One region of the Tepidibacillus sp. HK-1 genome, then DNA from elsewhere that is predicted to be linked to it. Evidence: riboswitches for the same ligand, from Rfam matches in the RefSeq annotation. Region 1 holds a riboswitch; each other region holds the start of a gene.

Region 1 (3,139 bases):
ACAGCAATTAGCGCAATTATGGAGTTAGTAAACAAAATTTATGTTTATCCAGAGGATGGCAATAAAGGGTTGCTAAAAGAAGCGATTGAAACCACTGTCATTCTACTTGCTCCGATGACACCACATCTGGCAGAAGAATTGTGGCAAATGATGGGACAAAGGGAAAGTATTCATAAAGAAAAATGGCCAACATATCAAGAAGAGTATTTAGTGTTAGATGAAGTGGAAATTGCAGTACAAATCAATGGAAAAATCAAAGGAAAAATGGTTGTTCCGACTTCCTATTCCAAAGAGGAGTTAGAAAAGGAAGTTCTTTCTGATCCAAGATTAGAAGAATGGAAGGCTGGTAAAGAAGTCCGTAAAGTGATTGTCGTTCCAGGAAAACTGGTCAATATTGTTGTTAGCTAATAAATCATAAGAAAGACTACTGGACAAACCAGTAGTCTTTTTGTACAAAAAGCAGGAAATTTATGCTTTTTATCAAATATTAGGAATGTGTTTTCATTTTATTCGCATATGCTGTGAACATTTCCATTGTTACTTCTTTTCGAGAAGGAAGCTGATTCTTTAGTGCGTATCGATTCATTTCATTAGTCCATTGATTTAACTTAGTTAAATCTACATTTTTTCCTATTTTATATTCGGTTAGTAATTCATCTATAATCCGTTCACGCTGCTGATCCATTTGTTTATATACTTCGATGGCATGAACTTTTTCATTTACTTTTTTTGATATTTCCAAATGAACGCTATTCATTTTATCACCTCAACCTTTTGATTCTATTATTTTATATCAATAATTAAAAAAATGCAGTAGTAGAAAGGGGAAGAAGAATGGGAAGTCTCCCAAATATACGGTTTACAAAAAGAGAAAAAGTCTTACTCGGACTGTTGATTATTTTTTTACTTATCATCATTAGTCAATACATCTCTTATCATCAAAAACAGCCACCTACGTTTGCGGATGAACCTTTAGTTGAGTTATCCACCGAAAAAGGGGATACCCCACAAGGAGAAGTAAAGCAAACGGAAATGACAAATCCTAAGAAGATAGTAGTTGATGTGAAAGGAGCAGTAGCAAAACCAGGAATCTACCAATTAACAGAGGGGTCAAGGGTAAAAGAAGCGTTAGATCTTGCTGGAGGGACCTTAGCAAATGCAGATTTAAACCAAGTCAATTTAGCTCAAAAAATCGCAGATGAAATGGTCATTTTTGTCCCTGTTCAAGGAGAAACACTAAATGGTGTATCTTCTGGATTAGGTGTATCTTTTGAATCAAATGCTGAAACAATTTCCATCAACCAAGCAAGTGAAGAAGAGCTGATGCAATTAGATGGAATTGGTCCTGCTAAGGCAAAAGCTATTATAGAATACCGAACAAAACAAGGTAAATTTCAGACGATTGAAGATCTGATGAATGTGCCAGGAATCGGCCAAAAAACTTTTGAACAAATAAAAGAAAAAATTTCAGTGCATTAACAGAATAATGTGTTATAATATTTTACAATTACATAATAAACTCTTATCCAGAGTGGCGGAGGGACTGGCCCGAAGAAGCCCGGCAACCCCACAAGTTAATTGTGAAGGTGCTAATTCCAGCAGACGAAAGTCTGAAAGATAAGAGAATTAGGTTTTACACCTCTTTCTCTTTGAAAGAGGTTTTATTTTTTTCTAAGGAGGAATTAAAAATGACAGAATTAAGGAAAGAAGAGAAAGGACTAGCAACATTAGCAATTCATGGAGGGTATACTGCAAGTAAACACTTAGGGGCGACAAATGTTCCAATCTATCAAACGGCAGCCTACCAATTTGAGAATTCAGAGCATTCTGCTGCCCTGTTTAATATGGAACAAGAAGGTAATATTTATAGCCGAATTAGTAACCCAACAACAGATCTATTAGAACAACGTTTGGCAGCTTTAGAAGGAGGAGTAGGTGCCTTAGTTACTGCTTCTGGACAATCGGCAGCATTATTATCTATTCTTAATATTGCTGAAACTGGAGATGAAATCATTGCTTCCAAAAACTTGTATGGGGGTACCATCACCTTATTTACATATACATTACAAAGATTAGGAATTACGATTCATTTTGTAGATCAAAATGATTTAGATCAATGGCAAAAGCATGTGAATGAAAGAACAAAAGCCTTTTATATTGAGTCCATTAGTAATCCTTCTTTAGATGTTCCAGATATAGAGGAACTAGCTAATTTAGCACATCAAAATGGAGTTCCATTGATTGTGGATAATACATTTGCAACCCCTGTATTATTACGTCCATTTGATTTTGGGGCAGATCTTGTGATCCATTCCACAACCAAATATATTGGAGGGCATGGTAATACGATCGGGGGAGTTGTCGTAGATAGTGGAAAATTTCCATGGGACAATGGGAAATTTAAGCGATTAAGCGATCCAGATCCTGCCTACCATGGACTAAGCTATATAGAACATGTCGGAGAACAGGCATATATTACAAAATTGAAGGCACAATTAAATCGGGATATTGGTGCAACCATGGCACCATTTAATGCATTTCTGTTAATTCAAGGGTTAGAAACGCTTTCTCTTCGCATGGAAAGACATAGTACAAATGCGTTAGCTGTAGCAAACTTTTTATCTCAGCATCCGCAAGTTGAATGGGTGAATTATCCTGGTTTAGAGAATCATTCAACCTATACCTTAGCCAAGAAATATTTAGATCATGGGCAAGGAGGTATCCTGACCTTTGGTGTAAAAGGTGGATATGAAGCAGCAAAACGCTTCATCGATAAGGTTCAATTATTTACCCATGCTGCAAATGTAGGTGATGTTAGATCCTTAGTTATCCATCCAAGTAGTTCAACTCATCACCAGTTAACAAACGAACAAAAGATAGCTGCAGGTGTATCAGATGATTTAGTTCGAGTATCTGTTGGAATCGAAGATATTAATGACTTATTAGCTGATCTTGAACAGGCTCTAGCAGAATAATTATTGACTTATTCCTAAGAAATACAATATTGTATAGGTAAATGATAAAAAGGGGAGCTTTCCATGAGTCTTTTAACAACAAATGAACAAATCAAAGAACTGATTCAAGAAACAAAACGTATCGCAATTGTAGGATTATCCAATAAACCTGATCGTGATAGCTA
Region 2 (3,139 bases), on a different contig from region 1:
GTAGTTTGCATCAATTTGTTTTTCTGCTAGATCTGTATTTGGTAAAACATAATCTTGATATTCAACAATATCTAATTTAATTCCTTGCTTTTCTAATAAAGGTTTAACGACTTCCAAAATCTCTGCATGTGGTACAGCTGTAGCACCCACTTTTAAAGTCACTTCTTGTTGTTGTCCACCATTTTCACTTGCACCTTGCTGTTCATTAGTTGAACCTGAACCACAAGCGGCTAAAGTTAAACTTAATACTGCAATTAAAAATAAAGCTAAAAACTTTTTCATTTTAAAAAGCCCCCTTATATAATTTTATTTTTTATCTAAAACTTTGGAGAGATAATCTCCAAAACTTTGAACGATTTGAACAAGAATTAAAATAACGGCTGTGGTAACCAGCATAACTGGCATGTTATATCGTTGGTACCCATAGCGGATTGCCATATCACCTAGTCCACCACCACCTACAACACCTGCCATAGCTGAGTAACCAATTAAAGTAACCAAAGTTACTGTAATTCCAGATACAATGGAAGGTAAACTTTCAGGCAAATAGACTTTTCTTATGATTTGCCAGTTACTAGCCCCCATAGATATCGCTGCTTCAACCACTCCCCGGTTCACTTCTCGCAAAGAAGTTTCAACCAAGCGAGCGAAGAAAGGAGCAGCACCGATAATTAAAGGTACAGATGCAGCAGTTGGGCCAATACTGATTCCTACAATAAATCTTGTAAAGGGAATCAATAAGACAATCAAAATAATAAAAGGTATCGATCGAAAGATATTAACGATTGCAGCAATCACTTTATTGATTGTCCCATCTTGTAATATTTGGCCTTTGTCGGTTAAAACAAGTAAAATGCCTAACGGCGTTCCTAAGATAACGGTAAATAGTCCAGATAATCCAACCATATACAAGGTTTCCAAAGTGGCTTGCCATAGCTGTAGCCATTCTCTATCCGTTAACACTTTGAACCACCTCCACTTCTACCTGGCAAGACTCTAAGAATTTAATTGATTCTTTTAGTTTTGCTTCAGAGGTTTGAACTTGAATATAAAGTGAGCCATAAGAAGCACCTTGAACATATTGGATATTTCCCTCTAAAATATTGACTTCAATTCCCAAGGTTTGTACCCATTTACTAATAATCGGTTGACTAGCTGTTTCTCCAACAAATGTACATTTTAAAATAAAACTATCTTTGTCTAATGGCAAATGCTCAATCGTCTCTTTTGTCCTTTGATGTTCAGTAACTTGTTTTACAAATTCTTTCGTTATTTCTTGTTTCGGATGAGTAAAAACCTCTAGAACAGGACCTTCTTCAACAATTTCCCCACCATCGATCACAGCAACTCGCTGACAAATCTTTTGAATGACATGCATTTCGTGAGTAATTAAAATGATAGTGATTCCCATTCTTTTATTGATCTCTTGTAGCAATTCTAATATAGAATCGGTCGTCTTCGGATCTAGTGCTGATGTGGCTTCATCACTTAAAAGTACTTTTGGGTTATTCGCCAAAGCTCTTGCTATCCCTACTCGTTGCTTTTGTCCACCACTCAACTCAGAAGGATATGCATTGGCTCGCTCTGTCAACCCAACCAAATCGATCAATTCTTTTACCCTCTGATCGATCTCCTTTTTAGGAACCCCTGCGATTTCGAGTGGGAAGGCAATATTTTCTGCAACTGTTCTTGACCAGAGTAAGTTAAAGTGCTGAAAAATCATCCCGATTCCTTGGCGGGCTTTGCGTAGTTCTTCTGGTCGTAATTGATCCATCCTTTGCTCATCGATCCAAACTTCACCTTCTGTTGGACGCTCCAACATATTGATTAAACGGATTAAAGTACTTTTCCCTGCTCCGCTATAACCGATAATGCCATATATTGCCCCTGATTGAATATCCAAGTTAATCTCTTTTAATGCAACCACTTCTTGAGTTTTGGACTTAAATATTTTTTTTACTTTATGAAGCTTTATCATCTATTCACCAACTTCTACTTTCTTCTCAATAAGAAAAGCCCCTTCTGAAAGCATCAGAAAGGACCAGATTATTCGTACAAGTTCCTTCCCTCATCTTTCAGAACATGATTGTTCTGCAGGAATTGGCACCTTACCATGTATTTCTACATGTTGGTTGCCGGGTTTCATTGGGCCAGTCCCTCCACCTCTCTGGATAAGGAGATATCCATTTATTCACTTTAAACCATTTACGCATTTCAATGCATTAAACACTATACGAATATTAACATCTGCTACAAGCCTATGTCAATTGTTTTTTATTGTTAATTTTCTCCAAACTATAACTAAATTGCATTTGTCTTTTTTGAACGCCTAGAAATAAAATCAATTTTTTTCGCTAATAAATATAGGCTTTTTGTGGAGTTGGATTTGATGGTAATTTTGCTGGTACTTATCATTTGGCGATAACAATGGATGGTTAGTTTTGTAGGTTCATATTTTACAGAATGAATCGCTTTAGCTGGTAAATCAATATAAGCATATTTAGGTTCTAAAAAGCCAATAAATATGCTTTTGCTGTATACGATGATATCCATTTCTGCCAAAAACCGCTGGTAGTCTGTCATCATTTCTTTAATCTTCCCCTGATACAAGATAAAATCAAAGCCATCCGTTTGTAGGGGAATGACATTAGACTGTTTCTTTTCTACGGTTTTTGGTTTTTCAATATAAAAGTAATACCCTAAAACAAGGAGGAGGAGCACAAAAAAAGAGGTGATAAACCAAGTTGCTAAACTCATTGTTTTCTCTCCTTTCATGGGTTTTATATAGTTATTTCTACCTTGCCCGTTATAATCATCCCTTATTCTGTTCTAACATTGCCATTATTTGTTGAAAAGTAATAGCTAATTTTTGAAAAATAGCGTATATTTAAAGAAAATAAACAGATAAATACGAATAATATAACTAAAGGAATAGGATAAAAGATCAACTGAGGATAAAGGGAGCGAATGAAAATGAAATTTGTTTGCCCTTTGTGTAATAAAAAAATTAACGATTTTGCTGGTCGCTGTGAAAAATTGATTGAATGGTTTTCAAACCTTGATGGAAAAGGATTATGGAGAATTCGTTATCTCAATCACTATGAATATCAATTCTTAACAGATGAGGATTTTTTGTCTT
Region 3 (3,139 bases), on a different contig from region 1:
TGCTCCTGTCAGATCACGCCACCGAAGAAATTTCCTTTTTAACTGCTCAAGAACAAGATGATCTAGAATGAGGGCGATCCCACCAATCACTACAATATTAAGAAGAACTCCTTCCATATCGGCAATTTCCCCTGCATAACTAATCGACCAACCAAGACCAACTGCTGCTCCTCCAACCATTTCACTAGCCACAAGCGATCTCCAAGCATTGCCAAAAGCAACTTGAGCACCTGTTAAAAAAGATGGAAAGGTTTCAGGCAGAAAAACTTTTGTTACTAATTGTTTTTTATTCGCACCTAATACCTTTGCTAGTTCGAGATGAGTGCGATTTATATTTTCTGTCGCATTAATCATCGCTAAAGCCATAGGAAAGAAACTGGCAATCGTGATCACGATGATAATAGGAAGATCGCCAAACCCAAATAAAATAACTAAAAATGGAATCCACGTTATTGGAGGGATTGATTGCAATATTGAAATTACATTTTTTAGATAGATTTTAAATCCCTTCGATAAACCAGACAATAAGCCAAATAAAGAACCTAGAAGACAAGCTAAAGGATACCCAATGATTAATCGAATTAGACTACTTTGAATACTGTCTAAAAATGCTGGATCTTTTACTTCACTAAGAAATCGCTGAAAGACTTTAACTACATCTGGTAATAAAAAGTTTGGTAAAAACCATGCGATAATTTGCCATATAACGAGTAGTGTAACAATCGCATAAACATATGGAAGTGTCGATTTTATACTTAGACGCTTGACCTTTTTATTCGGTTTTAATATGGTTTGATTAGCAATAGACTTGATGATTTGTGATTCTTTTTTCACTTGAAGTCACCATCTTAAGATTGTTTTTTGTTTTGCCAAGATAAATCAAGAATATCCTCTACATTTAGAGGTTTTGATAGCATTTGTTGATCTATCATCATTTGTACAATATCTTTCATTTGTTGAATATTTTCTTGAGTAATTTCCCAATTAAAGGTTTGAGCTTCAATTGCTTCAGCGATTAAGTCTACTGAATTGATTCTCCCATTTGTTGTATCGATGGTTTCTGTTTCAATAAAACGTTTTGCCAATATTTTTGCTGCTTCTTTTGGTTGATTTTCTAACATCTCAATCGCTTCTTTTTGAGCATCTAACATCTTATTTATCGCAATCTGTTTTTCTTGAAGAATTTTCCCTGAGGTTATCGCCACCATACATGGGAAAGGCCATTCTTCTCCAACATCATAAAGTGGCGTTACAGGAATGGTTTTACGAGCAATTCGATCATATGGTTCAAAGAGAAAAGCAGCATCTACTTTCCCAGCTGTTAAGGATTGGATCGCCACACTTGGTGAAACATAAACCATATTCACATCATTACGTGTAAGATTACCCTCTTTCAGTACAACACCATTTAGCACGATGTCTGCTGTGCTCCCTTGTTTCTGTGTAGCTAGTTGCTTTCCTTTCAAATCTGGTATCGTCTTAATATTACGATCACTTCGCACTAATAGACTGTGATAACCCATTTGCGCACCGCTGATTACTTTTAAATCAGCACCTTTATCAGCCCATGTAACAGCATTTGTAAATCCAAGCACCCCTGCGTCTAATTGCCCTCCAACAATCGCTTTAATCATCTCAGGCCCACTATTAAAGATTTGAACTTCCACTTCTAACCCATTCTTTTCATAAAAACCTGCATCATAAGCAAGCATCACTTGAGCATCATCCATCACGTTTAAATAACCAATACGTAGCTTTTCTTTTGTTTGTGGATTTGTATTTGCTTGCTGCTCCTTGTTTGCTCCACAGGCGGTTAAAAATAAAGAAATGATCATTACAAACATCCCTACCCACCGTAATCGGCGTGCCCCTAAAATTTTTACCAATTCCATTTCCCCCTTTAACGTATAAACTTGACTAATTTAGTCAGGATTGTCCTTGCATATTGCAAGAAAAAACACCTCATAAGAAGAGGTGTTAAGATAACTCTTCTTATCTTTCAGAACAAATTGTTCTGCTGGAATTAGCACCGTATCATACAAATCGGTTGCCGGGTTTCATTGGGCCAGTCCCTCCACCACTCTGGATAAGAACGTGATAATATGTAATTGATCATACTGTGATTCATAGAAAATCGTCAATCCATTAATGTGCTACAATCAAAAAGTTTTTTCATGATTATTCTAATTATGCAACAACATCATAGCCTTGGTCTTCGATCGCTTCTTTCATTTGTTCAAAAGTTACTTTTCCCTCATCGAAAGAAACCGTTACATTTTTGTTCTCAAGACTAACAACCGCATTGGAGACCCCTGCTAATTTTTTTAGTGCCCCTTCTACCGCCATTTTGCAATGATTACATGTCATACCTTCTACTTTAATTACTTTTTCCATTTAAAATCCCTCCATTATAGATGAATGATTATATGAAACCCTTGTTAGGGTAACAAACAATAGTCAATAACCTTGTTTTTTTAAAATTTAATATTTTTTAATCGTAAGGAGTTAAGAACGACTGAGACAGAACTCATTGCCATCGCAGCTCCTGCAATCCAAGGTGCTAATAGACCTGCCATTGCTACTGGAATACTAATTGAATTGTAGAATAAAGAAGCAAATAGATTCTGCTTAATATTTTTTAAGGTCTGTTTACTAATATAGATTGCATCTGCAACCCCTTTTAAGCTCCCACCAATTAAGGTAACATCGGCTGCTTCAATCGCTATATCTGTTCCAGTTCCAATTGCCATCCCTACATCTGCAGTAGCTAATGCTGGAGCATCATTGATGCCATCGCCAACCATGGCAACTGTATATCCTTGAGTTTTTAAGGATTCAACTTCTTTTGCCTTATCTTCAGGCATTACTTCTGCACGAACTTCATCAACACCCACTTCTTGAGCTATACTTTTTGCGGTACGTTGATTATCCCCGGTAATCATCACGACTTTGATACCCATTTCTTTTAATTTGGCAATGGCTTCTTTTGAGTCAGCTTTTACCGTATCAGCCACTGCAAGGATTCCTAATAATTTATCAGGAGTAGCAACTAAAACAACTGTTTTCCCTTGTGCTTCTAATTGGGCCATTTTTTCTTCAATAGCTGCTGGATCAAGTCCAATTTCTCTTACTAATTTAC
Region 4 (3,139 bases), on a different contig from region 1:
ATCTAGGCCGGCACGTGTTGTATGGTAAAGAAAAACAGCATTTAATACTTCACGACCAGCAGGGGGTAACCCAAAGGAAACGTTACTAATGCCAAGAATGGTTTGACATTCAGGAAAAGCTTCCTTGATTTGTTGAATTCCCTTAATCGTTTCTTTTGCAGATCCAATATATGCTTCATCACCTGTTCCTATTGGAAAGACTAATGGGTCAAAAATAATGTCTTGAGGATTTACTCCATATTGATGAACAAGCAAATCATAAGAACGTTTAGCTATTTCTAATTTTCTTTCACTCGTAACAGCCATTCCCTTTTCATCAATCGTTCCAACAACAACGGATGCACCATATTGTAAAATGAGTGGGACGATCTCCTGAAAACGTCTTTCGCCATCTTCTAAATTGATTGAATTGATGATGGCTTTTCCTTGAGAATATTTTAGAGCAAGCTCAATTACCTTTGAATCGGTTGAATCAATCATAAACGGTACTTTGACTTTATTGACTACATATTGTAGGAACTGCTCCATGTCGAAATACTCATCACGGTCAGGATTGGCCAAACAGATGTCGATCACTTGTGCGCCGCCTTTTACCTGAGCACGGGCAATCTCAGAGGCTTCTTCATACTTACCGTCTGCAATCAGGTCCCGAAATTTCTTAGAACCGATCACATTCGTTCGTTCTCCTACAAAGAGGGGACGATTTTCTTTTTCTAAAAAAACTGGCTCAATTCCTGACACGGCAGGGAGATGTTCCTTTTGAAATCGTCTAGGTTTAAATTCTTTTAATGTTTCTGAAAGAGCTTTGATATGATCTGGTGTAGTGCCACAGCATCCACCTGCAACGTTTAACCAACCTTGTTTTGCAAATTGCGACATCTTCTCAGCTAAGGCTTTGGGAGACTCGTGGTAATGACCATCTTCATCTGGTAATCCGGCATTAGGATAACAACTAACTGCACTTGTAGCTAATTGCGAGAGGGAACGGAGATGATCACGCATGAATTCAGGCCCTGTTGCACAGTTTAGTCCTATGGAAATGGGCTTCAAATGTTCTAAGGAGATGTAGAAAGCTTCAATATTTTGACCAGCAAGAGTGGTACCCATCGGTTCAATCGTGCCTGAAATCATAACAGGTAATTCTACTTTACATTCTGCAAAAGCTTTTTGAATTCCTATTCCAGCTGCTTTCACATTAAGTGTATCTTGTGCAGTTTCTAACAAAAGTAAATCTACACCACCGATGATTAATCCTTTTGCTTGTTGATAATATGAATCCGATAATTGATCAAATGTAATCCCACCTGTAACAGAAAGGGTTTTGGTTGTTGGCCCCATGGAGCCAGCGACAAAGCGTGGCCATTCGGGGGTAGAAACTTGATCAACAGCTTCTTTTGCAATCTTTGCTGCAGCAAGATTGATTTCTTCAGTTCGGTCTTCAAGTCCATATTCTGCTAATACAACTGGGGTAGCTCCAAAAGTATTCGTTTCAATGATGTCTGCTCCTGCTTCTAAATAGGTAAGATGGATATGTTTAATTAGATCTGGACGGATTAGATTTAAGATTTCATTGCAACCTTCGTATTGATCTCCACCAAAGTCTTTGGCAGTTAATTGAGCATTTTGCAGCATTGTACCCATTGCACCATCAAGAATGAGGATTTTTTGCTCCATTTGTTGTTTTAAACGATCTATTTTGTTCATTGTTTCTCCCTCCTCATAATATGGAGATGTATACATATAATATACATTCCCTAGGAATCTTATAATGAAAAAACCCTCACCAAAATAGGAGAGGGCTACGTGTATTCACGATTCTCCTATCTTCCAGAAAAATTCTGCTGGAATTAGCACCATGGTCATTCGACCGGTTGCTGTGGTTTCGTAGGGCCAGATCCCTCCACCACTCTGGATAGAAGTGAAGTATGCTTTTGTTATTTCTTCTAGTTTGTACGAGAATCAGCAAATTGTCAACTATTTTCTTTTTCTTTCCCAAACACGTAAATAAGGGGTAGGGTCAAATGCCCACTCATGACGGCCATTATATTTATACATACCAAAATGTAAATGAGGGGGGAATTTTCCTTGCGTACCTGGAGAGCCATAACCAGAACTTCCAACATATCCGATGACATCACCTGGTTTGACAATATCTCCTTCTTTTAAGCCTTTTTTAAACCCTGTTAAATGAGCGTAGTAATAATAAATATTGTTTGTATCTCTTATTCCAACACGCCACCCCCCATATTTATTCCAGCCTAGGACTTCAACATACCCATAAGAAACACTTCGTACTGCTGCACCATAAGAAGCGAAGATGTCAGTCCCTTCGTGCATTCTTCGCCCTCCCCAGCCTCTTGTATCTCCCCATGTACTTCGATAGGAGTAACTGTTCCATTTGGGAATTGGGAAAACCCGTTCTGCTAATTGAAGGGTATTAAAGGTTTTGTAGATGAGGGCGATTTCATCAATGATTTTGGCTGTTAACTCGCTTTGATAATAATCCATTAAAGCATTCTTGAGGCTATCTTTTGTCGTCCCATACCGACTTAGATAATTTAAAAAAGCAACAAGAACATCAGCATCATTATTTCGATCAGCTAAACCATCCCCATCCCCATCTACACCAAAACCATTAAAAAACTGAATTCGCATTGGATTTTGATCTTCGGGATTTGGATTGAGAAAACCGGCCCATTTTTCTTTTGAAAAATAGATGCTGATTAGACCTTTTTTTATAGGAAGATCCTGCCTGACAGGTTGAATATTTCTTTCATACTGATCAATGGCTGCAATATAGTACCATGGGATTTGATAAATATTATCCATGGTTTTATATAGCTCCATTCTCGTTTGAAACAGATCGTCTTGTTCTCCTTTAGCTAAACTCTGTATAGGAATCGTTGAAACTAAGCTGATAATTATTAAAGTGCATATTAATCGTTTGTTTAACAGTCTCATTTCCATCTCTCCAAAATCATCTTTAGTTCAATTCATTTAAATAGTTTTTAAAAAAGTTTCCTTTTCTATGTATAAAGGAAAATGGTAAAATTGACCTGAAATTTATCTCGAAAATTTAGTAAGGGAGATCATGAAGAATATGAAAAATAATCTAAATGAACATATTGATAAACAAATG

What was found. Region 1 has a riboswitch for S-adenosylmethionine ahead of BEN26_RS00615 (O-acetylhomoserine aminocarboxypropyltransferase/cysteine synthase family protein). Riboswitches for the same ligand answer to the same signal wherever they lie in the genome.
Region 2: another riboswitch for S-adenosylmethionine. It lies ahead of BEN26_RS01180 (methionine ABC transporter ATP-binding protein); the one in region 1 lies ahead of BEN26_RS00615 (O-acetylhomoserine aminocarboxypropyltransferase/cysteine synthase family protein).
Region 3: another riboswitch for S-adenosylmethionine. It lies ahead of BEN26_RS04585 (ABC transporter substrate-binding protein); the one in region 1 lies ahead of BEN26_RS00615 (O-acetylhomoserine aminocarboxypropyltransferase/cysteine synthase family protein).
Region 4: another riboswitch for S-adenosylmethionine. It lies ahead of metH (methionine synthase); the one in region 1 lies ahead of BEN26_RS00615 (O-acetylhomoserine aminocarboxypropyltransferase/cysteine synthase family protein).

The regions. Positions count from the first base shown of each region.
Region 1 covers NZ_BDGM02000001.1:116,659-119,797, forward strand. Annotated here, with positions in the region: gene leuS (leucine--tRNA ligase) at 1-408, shown strand, start outside; gene BEN26_RS00605 (DUF2533 family protein) at 488-757, opposite strand; gene BEN26_RS00610 (helix-hairpin-helix domain-containing protein) at 835-1,479, shown strand; SAM riboswitch class I at 1,520-1,624, shown strand; gene BEN26_RS00615 (O-acetylhomoserine aminocarboxypropyltransferase/cysteine synthase family protein) at 1,689-2,975, shown strand; gene BEN26_RS00620 (CoA-binding protein) at 3,039-3,139, shown strand, end outside.
Region 2 covers NZ_BDGM02000002.1:43,909-47,047, reverse strand. Annotated here, with positions in the region: gene BEN26_RS01190 (MetQ/NlpA family ABC transporter substrate-binding protein) at 1-282, opposite strand, end outside; gene BEN26_RS01185 (methionine ABC transporter permease) at 307-963, opposite strand; gene BEN26_RS01180 (methionine ABC transporter ATP-binding protein) at 950-1,978, opposite strand; SAM riboswitch class I at 2,066-2,178, opposite strand; gene BEN26_RS01175 (hypothetical protein) at 2,302-2,757, opposite strand; gene BEN26_RS01170 (hypothetical protein) at 2,974-3,139, shown strand, end outside.
Region 3 covers NZ_BDGM02000006.1:88,102-91,240, forward strand. Annotated here, with positions in the region: gene BEN26_RS04580 (ABC transporter permease) at 1-834, opposite strand, end outside; gene BEN26_RS04585 (ABC transporter substrate-binding protein) at 849-1,886, opposite strand; SAM riboswitch class I at 1,990-2,093, opposite strand; gene copZ (copper chaperone CopZ) at 2,188-2,394, opposite strand; gene BEN26_RS04595 (heavy metal translocating P-type ATPase) at 2,475-3,139, opposite strand, start outside.
Region 4 covers NZ_BDGM02000002.1:90,507-93,645, forward strand. Annotated here, with positions in the region: gene metH (methionine synthase) at 1-1,704, opposite strand, end outside; SAM riboswitch class I at 1,818-1,919, opposite strand; gene BEN26_RS01400 (M23 family metallopeptidase) at 1,975-2,961, opposite strand; gene larC2 (nickel pincer cofactor biosynthesis protein LarC2) at 3,062-3,139, shown strand, end outside.